DNA from 2 places in the Aminomonas paucivorans DSM 12260 genome. Region 1 is predicted to be linked to the other one. Evidence: riboswitches for the same ligand, from Rfam matches in the RefSeq annotation. Region 1 holds a riboswitch; the other holds the start of a gene.
What was found. A riboswitch is a leader RNA that binds a small molecule or an ion and turns the genes downstream of it on or off. The one in region 1 is predicted to bind molybdenum cofactor.
Positions count from the first base shown of each region.

Region 1 (6,547 bases):
GCGTTGCCGATGGCGGGATGGGGAGCGGAGAGGGGCATCTCGCCGGTGCCGGAGGCACCGAAGGGGCCGAACTCCCGGGGCATCATCTGGTGGATCAGCTTCAGCTCGTCCGGCACGTCCTTCACGTAGGGCAGCCCGCAGGCCACCAGGTTGTTGTGCTTGTGCATGTCAATGAAATCCTCGGAAAGGGCCAGACCGATGCCCTGTGCCAGACCGCCGTACTGCTGGCCGTCCACCACGTCCAGGTTGCAGATGGCCCCCACGTCGCTCGCCAGGGTGAAGCGATCCACCGTGGTCTTTCCGGTCTTCGTGTTCACGGACACTTCCGCCAGGAAGATCCCGAACATGTGGTTGGAGAAAGGATAGCCTTCCCCGGTGGTATCATCCATGCCGGTGCAGGTGATGACCTCTCCGCTGTTGTCACGGGTCTTGGCCTGCCAGTACCCCTCGTAGAACGTGGGGATCCCCTCCGCCACCATCTCGTCGTAGGTGCGATAGGTGCCGTCGGGCTTCTTCATGGCCTCCAGAAGCTTGTTGCAGGAGTCCACGATGGCGTTGCCCACCATGACCTGGCAGCGGCTCGCCGCGGCAGCTCCGCTGTTGGGGGCCTTGGCGGTGTCGTTGCACTCCAGCCGGATCTGCTCGGGCCGCAGGCCCAGGGGCTTGAGGGCCTCGTGGGCGGTGCCCACGCAGCCCGCATCGGCGCCCTGGCCGTGGTCCTCCCAGGTGTTGTAGAGGATCACGCCGTCCTTGGTAAGCTCGATGTTGCTGCTGGCGTCGTCGGCGCCGTCGTCGTTGGAGTTGTAGATGCCGAAGGAGATGCCCACGCCCTTCTTGATCTCCTCGGTGCTGCCTGCGGCGGCCCGCTTCTTGGCCTCCTCGTAGAGCGGGCGGACCTTCTCGATCAGCTCCTGGAAGGGATAGACCTCAGGCTTCTGCCCGTGGGCGAAGGAATCTCCCGGACGGATGACGTTCTGGACCCGGAACTCGAAGGGATCCATGCCGCACTCGTGGGCCAGCATATCCATGGCCGTCTCGCCGCCCCAATAGGTCTGGGGAGAGCCGTAGGCCCGGAAGGCGGCGCTCCACCGGTGGTTGGTGAAGATCGTGTAGCCGCAGCCCCGGACGCTGTCCAGGTGGTAGGGGGCCATGAAGAACTGGCTTCCCTTGTTGGTGAGGTCCTGGCTGGACTCGGAGTAGGGGCCGTGGTCCACATACCAGTAGTGCTCGCCGCCCACCAGCATGCCCTTCTCGTCGGCCCCCAGGCGGATCTTCATGAGGAAGGGGGACCGCTTCGGGGTGCGGGTGATGTGCTCCTTCATGTCCAGACGCATGTACACCGGCCGCCCCGTGGCGATGACGCAGATGGCGATGAGGAACTCGTTGGTGGGGGCGACCTTGTAGCCGAAAGTGGCGCCCATTGGGTTCATGATGATGCGGATCTTCGACGGCGCCATGCCGATACCCCGGGCGATCATGAGCTGGTGACGGTACACGCAGATGCTCTTGGACTGGATGGTGATCCGGCCCTCTTCGTCGAAGTAGCCGAAGCCGCAGTCCGTCTCCAGAGTCAGGTGGGGCTGCCGGGAGCTGTAGAACTCGTCGTCCACCACGTACTTGGCCTTATCGATGAGGGGCTTCGTGTCCTCGCCCTTGATGATGGGACGGACGTTGAAGCAGTTGGGGATGTCCGCCAAGTCGGGGATTTCGTCGTAGACCTTCACGGCCCCCTGAGCCATGGCGTCCTTCACGTGGAGAAGCTCCGGAAGCTGCTCCAGCTCCACCACCACCGCGGCGGCGGCAGCCCGGGCGTTCTGCTCCGTGTCGGCGCAGACGATGGCCACGCACTCGCCCCACTGGCGGATCTTGTCGCCCTCGGGCACGATCATGCGCCGCTCCCAGCCGTCGCCGGACATGGAGCCGGAACCCTGCTGGCCCCGGATGCGGTTGGTCCCCTTGTTGGCCTTGATGTCCTCGGCGGTGACCACCTTGACCACCCCAGGCATCTTCAGAGCTTCGGTGTAGTCGATCTTCAGGACCCGGGCATGGTGGGTCTCGGGGCACACGGGAACGGCGAAGAGGGTCTCCTGGGGCATCTTCCCATAGAGGTCGTCGCCGTAGTCCATGGTGCCGGTGGCCTTGTAGATGGCGCTGGGGCGAGGGTAGCGGCTGCCCCAGATGGTGTCCCCGTCCTTGTAGAGCTCGTCGAGGCAGGTCATGGTCTTCTCGCCCCGCAGGATCGCGGCGGCCTCCATGACCGCATCCACCACCTGCACGTAGCCGGTGCAGCGGCAGGCGGTCCAGTGCTTCTGGAACCAGTCCCGAACCTCATCGCGAGTGGGGGAGGGATTGACCTCCAGCAGCCCCTTGGCGGCCACGATGAAGCCGGGGGTGCAGAAGCCACACTGGATGGCGCCCTTGATGATGAACGCATACTGAAGGGCGTGGAGGTGATCCGGGGTCCCGATGCCTTCGATGGTGACGATGTCCGCACCCTCGGGAACCTTGCTCCAGGGGGTGATGCAGGAGCGGGTCACCTTGCCGTCCAGCAGGACGTTGCAGACCCCGCACTGCCCCACGCCGCAGCCCAGCTTGGTGCCGGTGAAGCCGAGCTGTTCCCGGATGATCCGGATGAGGCGCTGCTCCGGATCCGCCACCACCTTGCGCGGGATGCCGTTGAGCCGGATGGACTTCACATGGTACTGCTTCATCTCTTCTTCCCCTTCCCCTCCCGTTTGGTTCACCCTGGTTCCCCTCCGTGGCGGAACCTCCGCAGGCCGTCTCCGCGCCGGCACGCCCCCAGGACGCACCGCATCGAAACGCCGCTTCACGCTTTCGGTCGCGCAGGGACAGGGGCTCGGAGGATACCGGCGGGCCCTCGACCGCCGAAACCCCCGAGGGAAGGTGGTGCTTCCGGTGCCCCCTTTCCAAACGCGGGAGGTCCTTCCGTTTCCGGGAGGACCCGTTGGCCCGGCACCGTAGGGCGTTGCCCCTTAGGCGTCCGGGCTCGGAGGCGTGTTGCGGGATCTGATTAGCTGGAATGCTACGGGAAGGAGCGGGGGGGAACAAGAAATCGTCCCTTTTTGAATCTTTTTGATTGTTTTTGGGCGGACAATCCCCCATAGACGTCCGGCTCACACGCCGCACGCCCGCCGCCACCTTTCAGAAGAGAAAAAGCCGATTCGGGAACCTGAAGGGCCGACCGCGCCGATTCGATCCGGATCGTCGTCGGCGCAGCCGGCCATCCCGAACTACGGACGCATCATGCCTCCCCGGGCAGCTTGAAGACCACGCCCTGTGCCAGTTCCAAACCATCCTCCCAGTGGATGGTGACGGTCTGGCGGCGCATGTAGGCTTTCCAGGCGTCGGACCCCGATTCCCGGCCGCCGCCGGTCTCCTTTTCGCCCCCGAAGGCCCCGCCGATTTCAGCTCCCGACGTCCCCAGGTTGATGTTGGCGATGCCGCAGTCCGACCCCCGGACCGAGAGGAACCGCTCCGCGTCCCGCAGGGAATTGGTGAAGCAAGAGGAGCTCAAGCCCTGAGGCACGCCGTTCTGCAGAGCCAGGGCCTCCTCCATGCTCTCCGCCTCCATGACGTAGAGGAGGGGAGCGAAGGTCTCCCTCTGCACCACCGGCCAGTGGTTCTCCGCCCTCATGATGGCCGGGCGGATGTAGTATCCCTCCGGCGCTCCCTCCACAGGAACGCGGTCTCCCCCCGCCAGCAGGGTCCCCCCGGCGTCTCGGGCCTCCCGGATGGCCGACTCCATGTCCTCCATGGCCTCGGGGGTGGTCACGGGACCCACGTGGGGGTCCGTCCACAGGGGATGGTCGACCTTCAGATGGCGGTAGGCCGAGCAGAGACGGTCCAGGAACGGCTTGGCGATCCGAGGGTGCAGGATCACCCTGCGGGTACTGGTGCAGCGCTGTCCCGCCGTCCCCACCGCCCCGAAGAAGACCGCCTGAAGCGCGTCGTCCAGGCAGGCGTCCTCCCGGACGATCACGGCGTTGTTGCCCCCCAGCTCCAGGATGGTGCGTCCCATGCGCGCCCCCACCACCTGAGCCACGTGGGCTCCCACGGAACCGCTGCCGGTGACGCTGAGCAGGGGGATGTGGGGCGACCGAAGCAGCTCCTCTCCCACGCTGCGCCCCGGACCGACGACGGCGGTAAACACACCCCGAAGGTCGAACTCGTCCAGGACGGGCTCCAGGATCCGCTGCACCGCCAAGGTCACCAGGGGGGTCTGGGAACTGGGCTTCCAGACAACCGTGTCCCCGCAGACCCCCGCGAGCATGGCGTTCCAACTCCAGACCGCGCTGGGGAAGTTGAAGGCCGTGACGACCCCCACCGGCCCCAGGGAGTGCCACTGTTCGTACAACCGATGACCGGGCCGCTCGCTGTGGGTGGTCATGCCGTACAGCTGCCTGCTGAGTCCCACGGCGAAGTCGGCGATGTCGATCATCTCCTGGACCTCTCCCCGAGCCTCCGGGAGGATCTTCCCCATCTCCAGGGTGATGAGCCGGGCCAGGGGCTCCTTGTACCGGCGTAGCTGCGTCCCGATGCGCCGCACCACCTCCCCGCGCCGGGGGGCGGGCATGGCGGACCAGGTCCTGAACCCTTCCCTGGCCCCGTCGAGGACCCGAGCCAGGTCGGATCCGTCGGCCTGCCGGATCCGAGCGATCTCCTGTCCATCCGTTGGGGAGCGGGAGACCAGCTCCGGCCCGTGCACGTCCAGCCACCCGCCGCTCCCGCCCAAGGTCGCCCCGGAAGGAACCTCTTCCAACCCCACCTCCGCAAGGATGGAATCCCTCAGCACGCTCGTCATGGTCGTGGTACCCATCGTACGATCCTCCCCCTCGATCTCTGCATACCAACTGAAGAGAGCAGAGCAGCCCTCTCCCGCGAAGCGGCTCGGACAAAACGAGAGGCCGTCCCCACGGAAGGGAACGGCTTCCTGCGTCAGCGGGTCATGTAGGGATAACGCCAATCCGTGGCGGGCAGCAGGGTTTCCTTGACGGTGCGGGGGCTCACCCACCGGAGCAGGTTCAGGCCGCTTCCCGCCTTGTCATTGGTCCCGGAGCCCCGGGCTCCCCCGAAGGGCTGCAGCCCCACCATGGCCCCCGTGGGCTTGTCGTTGAGGTAAAAATTCCCCGCGGCGTACCGGAGGGTCCGGCAGGCCTGGACGAAGGCGTACCGATCCTGGGCAAACACCGCCCCGGTGAGGGCGTAGGGGGAGGTGCGGTCGCAGAGGTGCAGGGTCTCCTCGAAGCGCTCGTCCTCGTAGACGTACACCGTCATCACGGGGCCGAAGATCTCCTCCTCCATGGTGACGAAGCGCGGATCCAGGGCCTCGATCAGCGTGGGTCGGAAGAAGTAGCCCGTGGAGGCATCCCCTTCCCCTCCCGCCAGGATCTTCGCGTCCGGGGAAGCCTTGGCCTTCTCCACGTACCCCTGGATGCTCTCGAAGGACTTGCGGTCGATGACTGCGTTGACGAAACAGTCCAGGTCCCGGACGTCCCCCATCTTCATGGATTGGATCCCCTCCACCAGCCGTTGGCGCACCTCCGGCCACAGAGAACGGGGGATGTAGGCCCGGGAAGCGGCGGAACACTTCTGACCCTGGTACTCGAAGGCTCCCCGGAGAATCCCCGTGGACAAGGCCGCGATGTCCGCGGAGGCGTGGGCGAAGACGAAATCCTTGCCCCCCGTCTCTCCCACCAGACGAGGATAGCTGCGGTAGCGGTCCAGTCGGTTCGCCACCCCCCGCCATAGGGCGTTGAAAACCCCGTTGGACCCGGTGAAGTGGATCCCCGCCAAGTTCGGATCGTCCAGGACCGTCTCGGTGAGTTCCGCTCCCGAGGCGGGGAGGAAGTTGATCACCCCGTCGGGGAGCCCCGCCTCCTGGAGGACCTTCATGAGGTAGTACGAGGACAGCACCGCCGTGGAGGCGGGCTTCCAGATCGTCACGTTGCCCATGAGCACAGGGGCCAGGTTGAGGTTCAGGGCGATGGCGGTGAAGTTGAAGGGGGTGACGGCAAAGACGAACCCCTCCAGGGGACGGTACTCCATGCGGTTGATGCTGTCCGACCCCATGAGGGGCTGGTCCGCGTAGATCCGGGAGGCAAAGTGCACGTTGAACCGGAGGTAGTCGATCACCTCGCAGGCCGCATCGATCTCCGCCTGGAAGGCGTTCTTCCCCTGCCCCAACATGGTGGCGGCGTTCAGGAGAGCGCGGTAGCGCTTGGAGATCAGCTCCGCCGCCTTGAGGAAGATGGCTCCCCTCTCGTGGTAGGAGAGGTTCAGCCAATCCTCCCGAGCGGCCAACGCCGCGTCGATGGCCTGCCGCACTTCCGTCGCCCCCGCCCGGTGGACCGTGGCGAGCAGGTGTCCATGGTCGCAGGGCATGGTGACCTTGCCCAGGCGTCCGGTGCGCACCGGACGCCCCCCGATGATCAGGGGGATCTCCGGCTGCAGGGAGCTCTGGCGCTCCAGCTCCGCCTCCAGGGCCGCCCGTTCCGGAGACCCGGGCAGATATCCCAGGACCGGCTCG
Region 1 covers NZ_CM001022.1:756,447-762,993, reverse strand. The annotation lists gene APAU_RS03350 (molybdopterin-dependent aldehyde oxidoreductase) at 1-2,711, opposite strand, end outside; molybdenum cofactor riboswitch at 2,905-3,025, opposite strand; gene APAU_RS03345 (aldehyde dehydrogenase family protein) at 3,263-4,822, opposite strand; gene pruA (L-glutamate gamma-semialdehyde dehydrogenase) at 4,957-6,547, opposite strand, start outside.

Region 2 (6,547 bases), 500 kb from region 1:
TGCTGTACGTGCCCTCGTCCTCGCACCAGGAGGCGGAGGGGAGGATGACGTCGGCGAAGGGGGTGGTCTCGTTCTGGAAGATGTCCTGGACCACCAGGAACTCCGCCGAGTTGAGGCAGTGGGCGATGTGCTCCACGTCCGGTTCCGTGGCCACCAGGTTTTCCCCGAAGATCCAGAAGGCCTTGAGCCGGTCCGTGGTGAGGCCGTTGGTCATCTCGGCGATCTTGAGGCCCGGCTTGGAGGGCAGGCTCTCCACCCCCCAGAAGCGGGCGAACTTCTCGTTGATCTCCGGCTTGTCCACGTTCTGGTAGCCGCAGTACATGTTGGGCAGAGCCCCCATGTCACAGGCCCCCTGCACGTTGTTCTGTCCCCGCATGGGGTTGACGCCGCCGCCCTCCACCCCCATGTTGCCCAGGAGCATCTGGAGGTTGGCCAGGGACATGACGTTCCGCTTCCCCGTGTTGTGTTCCGTGATGCCCAGGGTGTAGATGACCATGGCGGGTTTCACCGTCCCGAGCATCCGGGCGATCTCCACGATGGTCTCCTCGGGCACGCCGCTGATCTCCGCTGCCCGCTTGGGGGGGTACTCCGCCACCTTCGCGGCCAGGGCCTCGAAGTTCTCGCACTTCTCCTCCACGAACTTCTTGTCGTAGAGTTCCTCCTGGATCAGCACGTGCATGATTCCGTTGAGGAAGGCGATGTCCGTCCCCACCCGAAGCTGGGCGAAGATGTCCGCGTAGTCCGCAAGCTCCTGCTTGCGGGGGTCCACCACGATGAGTTTGGTCCCCGTCTTGACCCCGTTCTTCAGGTACGTGGCCGCCACGGGATGGGCCTCCGTCATGTTGGTGCCGATGCAGAAGAGGAGCTTCGCCTTGGCGTACTCCCCGATGGTGTTGGTCATGCCGCCCGCTCCGAAACTGGACAGTAGCCCCGCTACTGTAGGAGCGTGTCAGACCCGGGCACAGTGGTCTATGTTGTTCGTGTTGAAGACCATGCGGAAGAGTTTCTGCATGCTGTAGGAATCCTCGTTGATGCTGCGCGCGCAGCTCACCCCTCCGACCGCATCCGGGCCGTGCTCTTCGATCACCTCCTTGAATCGGGATGCCACCAGGCCGAGGGCTTCGTCCCAGCTGGCTTCACGGAAGGTGTCTTCCGGGCTTTTCTTTTCCCCTTTCCGGATTCGGATGAGGGGTTTGGTGAGGCGTTCGTCGGAGTAGATGAAGTCGTAGCCGAAGCGCCCCTTGACGCACAGACGTCCCCGGTTGGGCATGCCGTCGGGGGTCCCGGTGACCCGGGTGATCTGGTCGCCCTTCATGTGGAGGTCCAGCTGGCAGCCCACCCCGCAGTAGGGGCAGGTGGTGCGGACGACCTGGGTCTGCCACGACCGTCCCTGGCCGATGGTTTTTTTCTCCACCAGGGCGCCCACGGGACAGGCCTGGACGCACTGGCCGCAGAAGACGCAGTCCGAATCCTCCAGCTTCACCCCCACCGGCGGGTTGATGGCGGTGTGGATGCCCCGGTGCTGGAAGTCGATGGCGTGGTAGCCCGACTGCCAGTCGCAGGACCGGACGCACCGGCCGCAGAGGATGCACTTGTTCATGTCCCGGACGTAGAAGGGGTTCGTGTCGTCCAGGGGGATGTCCGTGTTCACGTCGCCCTCGTCCCGCAGGGGGGACTTTTCGATGCCCAGCTCGTAGGCCAGATCCTGCAGGGTGCAGCGACCGTTGGATTCACAGGAGAAGCAGTCCAGGGGATGGCGGATGAGGATCATTTCCACCACCGCCTTGCGGGTGGCGATGGCCTTGGGGCTGTGGGTGAGCACCCCCATGCCGTCGGTGAGGGGAGTGGTGCAGGCCGGCAGAAGCTTGGGGTTGTTCTCCACCTCCACGAGACAGACGCGGCAGGCGCCGCTGGGTGGCAGGGCCGGGTGGTCGCACAGGGACGGGATGTGGATGCCGTTGGCTCGTGCGGCCTGCATGATGGTCATGCCCGGTTCTGCGGTGATGGTTTTCCCGTTGATTCTTGCTGTGATGGGATTGGAACCCATGAACCAAAACTCCTTTCCTTGGAAGATTCCTCAACTGCGCGCGGAAAAGGCGCATCCAGGGTAAGAGCACGCGTCGCAGCTCCTGCACAATCCCCCCCTTCCCCAACGTCGGACCTCTTCTCCCGTGGGAGGAGTGCCCGCATAGAGACGATCCAGAAGGACGTCCAGGGACGTCCGTTGTGCAAAAACCGCCGAGGCGGGAACGCCTACGAGGAATGCCTCCCCTTTCTGGGCAAGCATCAGGTTGGCCCCCGGAATCAGGGGGACCCTTCGGAAAACCACCCGGTCGCAGAGGGAGCGGATGGCCCGAGGTGTCTGGTCGTCCGCATCCACGCTCATGCCTCCGGTGCACAGGACGATCCGGGCCCCCTTGTCCAGCCACGCGGCGACGGCCCGGGCGATCTCGGAGGCGTCGTCGGGGCAGAGGGTGTGTCCCATCAGGGGAGCGCCGTAGGGTACGAGTTTGGTTTGCAGCTTGGGCAGGAAGGCGTCCTGCACCAGCCCTTCGTAGATCTCCCGCCCCGTGGTGACCAGGGCGGTGGGGAAGGGGTTCCAGGGCAGAACGGAAAGGGGGGCCACCCCCAGCACGCGGTCCACCTGTTCTCTTTGGACGGCCAGGGGGCCGATGCGGAAGGCCGCCGTCAGGGTCCCGAGGCTCACGGCGGTCCGGTTGGCCCGGGTGGTGAAGATCCAGTCGGGGTCCTGGTTGATGAAGTCCACGTCCTCGTCCCGAAAGTGCAGCAGGCCGGGACGGGTCGCCGTGAGGGTGCATTTCCCCTCCTCAGGTCCGCGAAGCTCCAGCCCTTCCCCTTGGACCCTTCGTCCCAGGAGGAGCGCTGCCTCGTCCTCGTGGACCTCCTCCGGGTCCAGCATCAGAAAGCGGATGTGGGACTTGCCCATGCGCAGGAGGAGGGGCACGTCCTCCTGCGCGATGCGGTGCCCCCTGCGGAAGCGGGCGCCCTTGAATCCCCCCACGGGATCGATGAGGGTCAAGTCATGGGAGAGGATTCTGCCGACGGCCTGCTCGACCGGGAGGGTTTCAGTCTTCACGTGTCTTCACCGCGATTCCGCCTTTCCATAAAAAAAGGGACCGTGCCCCATGCAAGGAGCACAGTCCCCCTACGTCAAGACGCAGGTGTGCGGCTCTCCTTGCCAAACAAGGGAGGCGTGCCCGTTTCCAGACACACCCTATCGGCCGCACACCACGGACACGGGGCCCGACAGGCAATGCGGCTCGGAGGCGCTCTATGGGGTCTCCCCCTGGGGGGAGACTTGGGGTCTTCGGTCGAGTACAGGAAGTTCCCCGCCGCCGAGGAGTTTTCTCGCGAACCGTCCTCCGCCGGATGTCCGCCGCAGAACGGAAAGCCGCCGCGCCCCGGGGGCACCAACCCCGGAGTCTGCCTCGGTGCTTCGGGAGTGCAGGCTGCGCATCCTCCCCCCTGTGGTTCTCGCGGAGGATAGGCCGCAGGCCATTCACAACACAGAGCCATCTTCATTCAGACTTGGTGGGCGTGTCAAGCATATCTGTGAAATATGTCACTGGAGGCCGGTTTCCTGGGGGAGAGGAAACCTTCGGGATCGGGTTGCGCCAAACCCCGATCGAGAGGGGGATCGTGGGTCGAGTGAAGGAGTCCCGTCATGGGGAACGGGATTGCCTCGGAGGTTTCCGATGGGCCCAAGATGTCCTTTTTCGTCTCGGGATTCGGAAAAGCGAGAGCTGGTGCCAAGAAGCACAAACCGGAGGTCCTGTGTGCGACGGGCCTGGCCGGGGAGAAACCGGATCGGACCGAGAGGATCCTGTCCCCTGTTTTGTGCAGAGCAGCGGAAAGGGCGGGGCCTTTTTTCTTTCGCGGAGAACCGGAGGTTTCTTGTGCAAGAACAGGGGGGGCTTTCTTTGCCCTTGCCCCTTCCGGGAAATTTGTGCATAATATATCCAAATGTCGTGGCCGCACGTTCCTCTTGCCCCGAGCTCTTTTCGGGCGAGCCGGCCTACGTTCCCCCATTGCCGACGCCGTATCCCCGCTTTCCGTCCTTTTTCGAGCGCGAAAGGGAGAGGGTTCGTTTGCATATCTTGTGAATTTTAGGTCGACCGGGTCCCGTGGGGGACCCACCCTGGGCTGGGACAGCCCTGGCAGCGTGTGCAGGATCCACGGGGATCCTGGGGCGAAGGAGGGCCTTCGCCGGAGTTCTCAAATCCTTTTTCTCATTGCTCGGCATTCCAACAAGGGTCGTTACTCCCCAAACGGGGAGGGAGGTCTGTTCCCCGGGAGCGGTTCCCCTGGGAACAGGCTTTGGCGTGTTTTGTCCTGCCTGCGGACTTCAAGGGAGTGCGCAGGAGAAGATGGGAGGTCTGTCATGAAGGTTCAGGAGGAGATTCTCGGCTGCTTCGACGCATGGAACCGGGCCCTGCAGAGCGGGGATCCCGGGGAGGTGGCGAAGCTGTACGCGGCGGACGCCATTCTGTTGCCCACGGTGTCCAACGCGGTGCGGCACAATTTCGCGGAGATTCGGGACTACTTCGCCCATTTCATGGAAAGCCATCCCAGTGGGCGGATCGACGAACCCAACGTGCGGGTCTACGGGGACCTGGCCATCAACTCGGGGGTGTACACCTTCTCCTTCCCCGATAAGCCCCCCATCCAGGGGCGCTTCACCTTCGTCTACCGGAAGAACGGACAGCGCTGGGAGATCGTGGAGCACCATTCCTCCCGGATGCCGGAGTAACGCCTCCGGGGGCGTCCTCTCTCGGAGGGGCGGCGGATTTGCGAGGGGTTCTTCCCCCTTCCCGAGGTTTTCGGGGTGGTCCGGAGGGCCGGATCTAAGGGGGTGCAGTTGCGGGAATGGGGTATCGGGTGTTTCTCCTCGGGGGTTTGGAGAAACGTAGGGCGATGGGAGGTATGGGAATGCTGGAAAGAGAAGAGGTCGTTTCCAGGACGCGGGAGATCGTGGCTCCCTGGAAGGGCCGCAAGGGCGGGTTGATCCCCATCCTGCAGGGGGCCCAGAACGCCTTCGGCTATCTGCCGGCAGAGGCGCTCCAGACGATTTCCGAGGAGCTGACGGTGCCGCTTGCGGAGATCTACGGGGTGGTGACGTTCTACGCCCAGTTCCACCTCAAGCCCCGGGGTCGTCACATCATCCGGGTGTGCCGGGGGACGGCGTGCCACGTCCGGGGGAGCCTGAAGCTGCTTCAGACCGTCAAGGAGTCCCTGAAGGTGGAGGAGAACGGCACCACCGAAGACCTGCGCTATACCCTGGAGCCGGTGGCCTGCATCGGGGCGTGCGGTCTGGCGCCGGTCATCATGGTGGATTCGGACACCCACGGCCGACTGGTTCCGGAGAAGCTCAAGGAAATCCTGGACCATTACGAGTAACCCAATCACGAGTTCGGAGGGGGACACCACGGTGGCGAAGATCACGAGCCTCGAGGATCTGCGGAAGATCAAAGAGCACGCGAAGGACCAGACGTCCGCGAGGTCCGAGGGAAAGACCCGCATCATCATCGGCCTGGGGACCTGCGGCATCGCCGCGGGGGCGCGGGCGGTGATGGAGGCGGTGATGGAGGAGCTGAACAAGAGGGGACTCAAGGACGTCTCCGTGGAGGGGACCGGGTGCATCGGCATGTGCCAGCAGGAGCCTCTCCTGGACGTGATCCGTCCCGGGGAGCCCCGGATCACCTACGGCCGCGTGACGGCCCAGGACGTGCCCCGGATCGTTGCGGACCACCTGGTGAACGGCCGGATCGTGCAGGACAAGCTCATCGGCCGGGCCGAGTAGGAGGACGAGAAGATCATGCCGACATACCGGAGTCACGTACTGGTCTGCGGAGGCACGGGCTGCGTCTCCAGCGGCAGCGCCAAGCTTCAGGAGGCCCTGCAGAAGGAGCTGGGCAAGCAGGGTCTGGACAAAGAGATTCTCCTGGTCCAGACGGGCTGTCACGGGATGTGCGAGGCCGGGCCCATCATGGTGGTGTACCCCGAGGGGACCTTCTACACCCACGTGAAGCCCGAGGACGCCGCGGAGATCGTGGAGGAGCACCTGCTCAAGGGGCGGGTGGTCCAGCGGCTTCTGCACAAGGAGGACCTCACCGCCGAGGCGGTGGCCCACTACAAGGAGCTGCCCTTCTACTCCAAGCAGATGCGCATCACCCTGCGCAACTGCGGCTACATCAACCCGGACAACATCGACGAGTACATCGGCCGGGACGGCTACCAGGGGCTGGCCAAGGTGCTCCAGGATCTTTCCCGGGACGACGTGATCAACGAGATGAAGACCTCCGGCCTGCGGGGGCGGGGCGGTGGCGGCTTCCCCACGGGGATGAAGTGGGAGTTCTGCAAGAAGTCCCCGGGGGACAAGAAGTTCGTCATCTGCAACGCCGACGAAGGGGACCCCGGGGCCTTCATGGACCGCTCCCTGCTGGAGGGGGACCCCCACGCCATCCTTGAGGGCATGGCCATCGGGGCCTACGCCATGGGGGCCGACGAGGGCTACATCTACTGCCGG
Region 2 covers NZ_CM001022.1:253,458-260,004, forward strand. The annotation lists gene fdhF (formate dehydrogenase subunit alpha) at 1-2,047, opposite strand, end outside; gene APAU_RS01150 (molybdopterin-binding protein) at 2,078-3,040, opposite strand; molybdenum cofactor riboswitch at 3,193-3,287, opposite strand; gene APAU_RS01155 (SgcJ/EcaC family oxidoreductase) at 4,403-4,771, shown strand; gene nuoE (NADH-quinone oxidoreductase subunit NuoE) at 4,951-5,418, shown strand; gene APAU_RS01165 ((2Fe-2S) ferredoxin domain-containing protein) at 5,450-5,821, shown strand; gene nuoF (NADH-quinone oxidoreductase subunit NuoF) at 5,837-6,547, shown strand, end outside.
Region 2: another riboswitch for molybdenum cofactor. It lies ahead of APAU_RS01150 (molybdopterin-binding protein); the one in region 1 lies ahead of APAU_RS03350 (molybdopterin-dependent aldehyde oxidoreductase).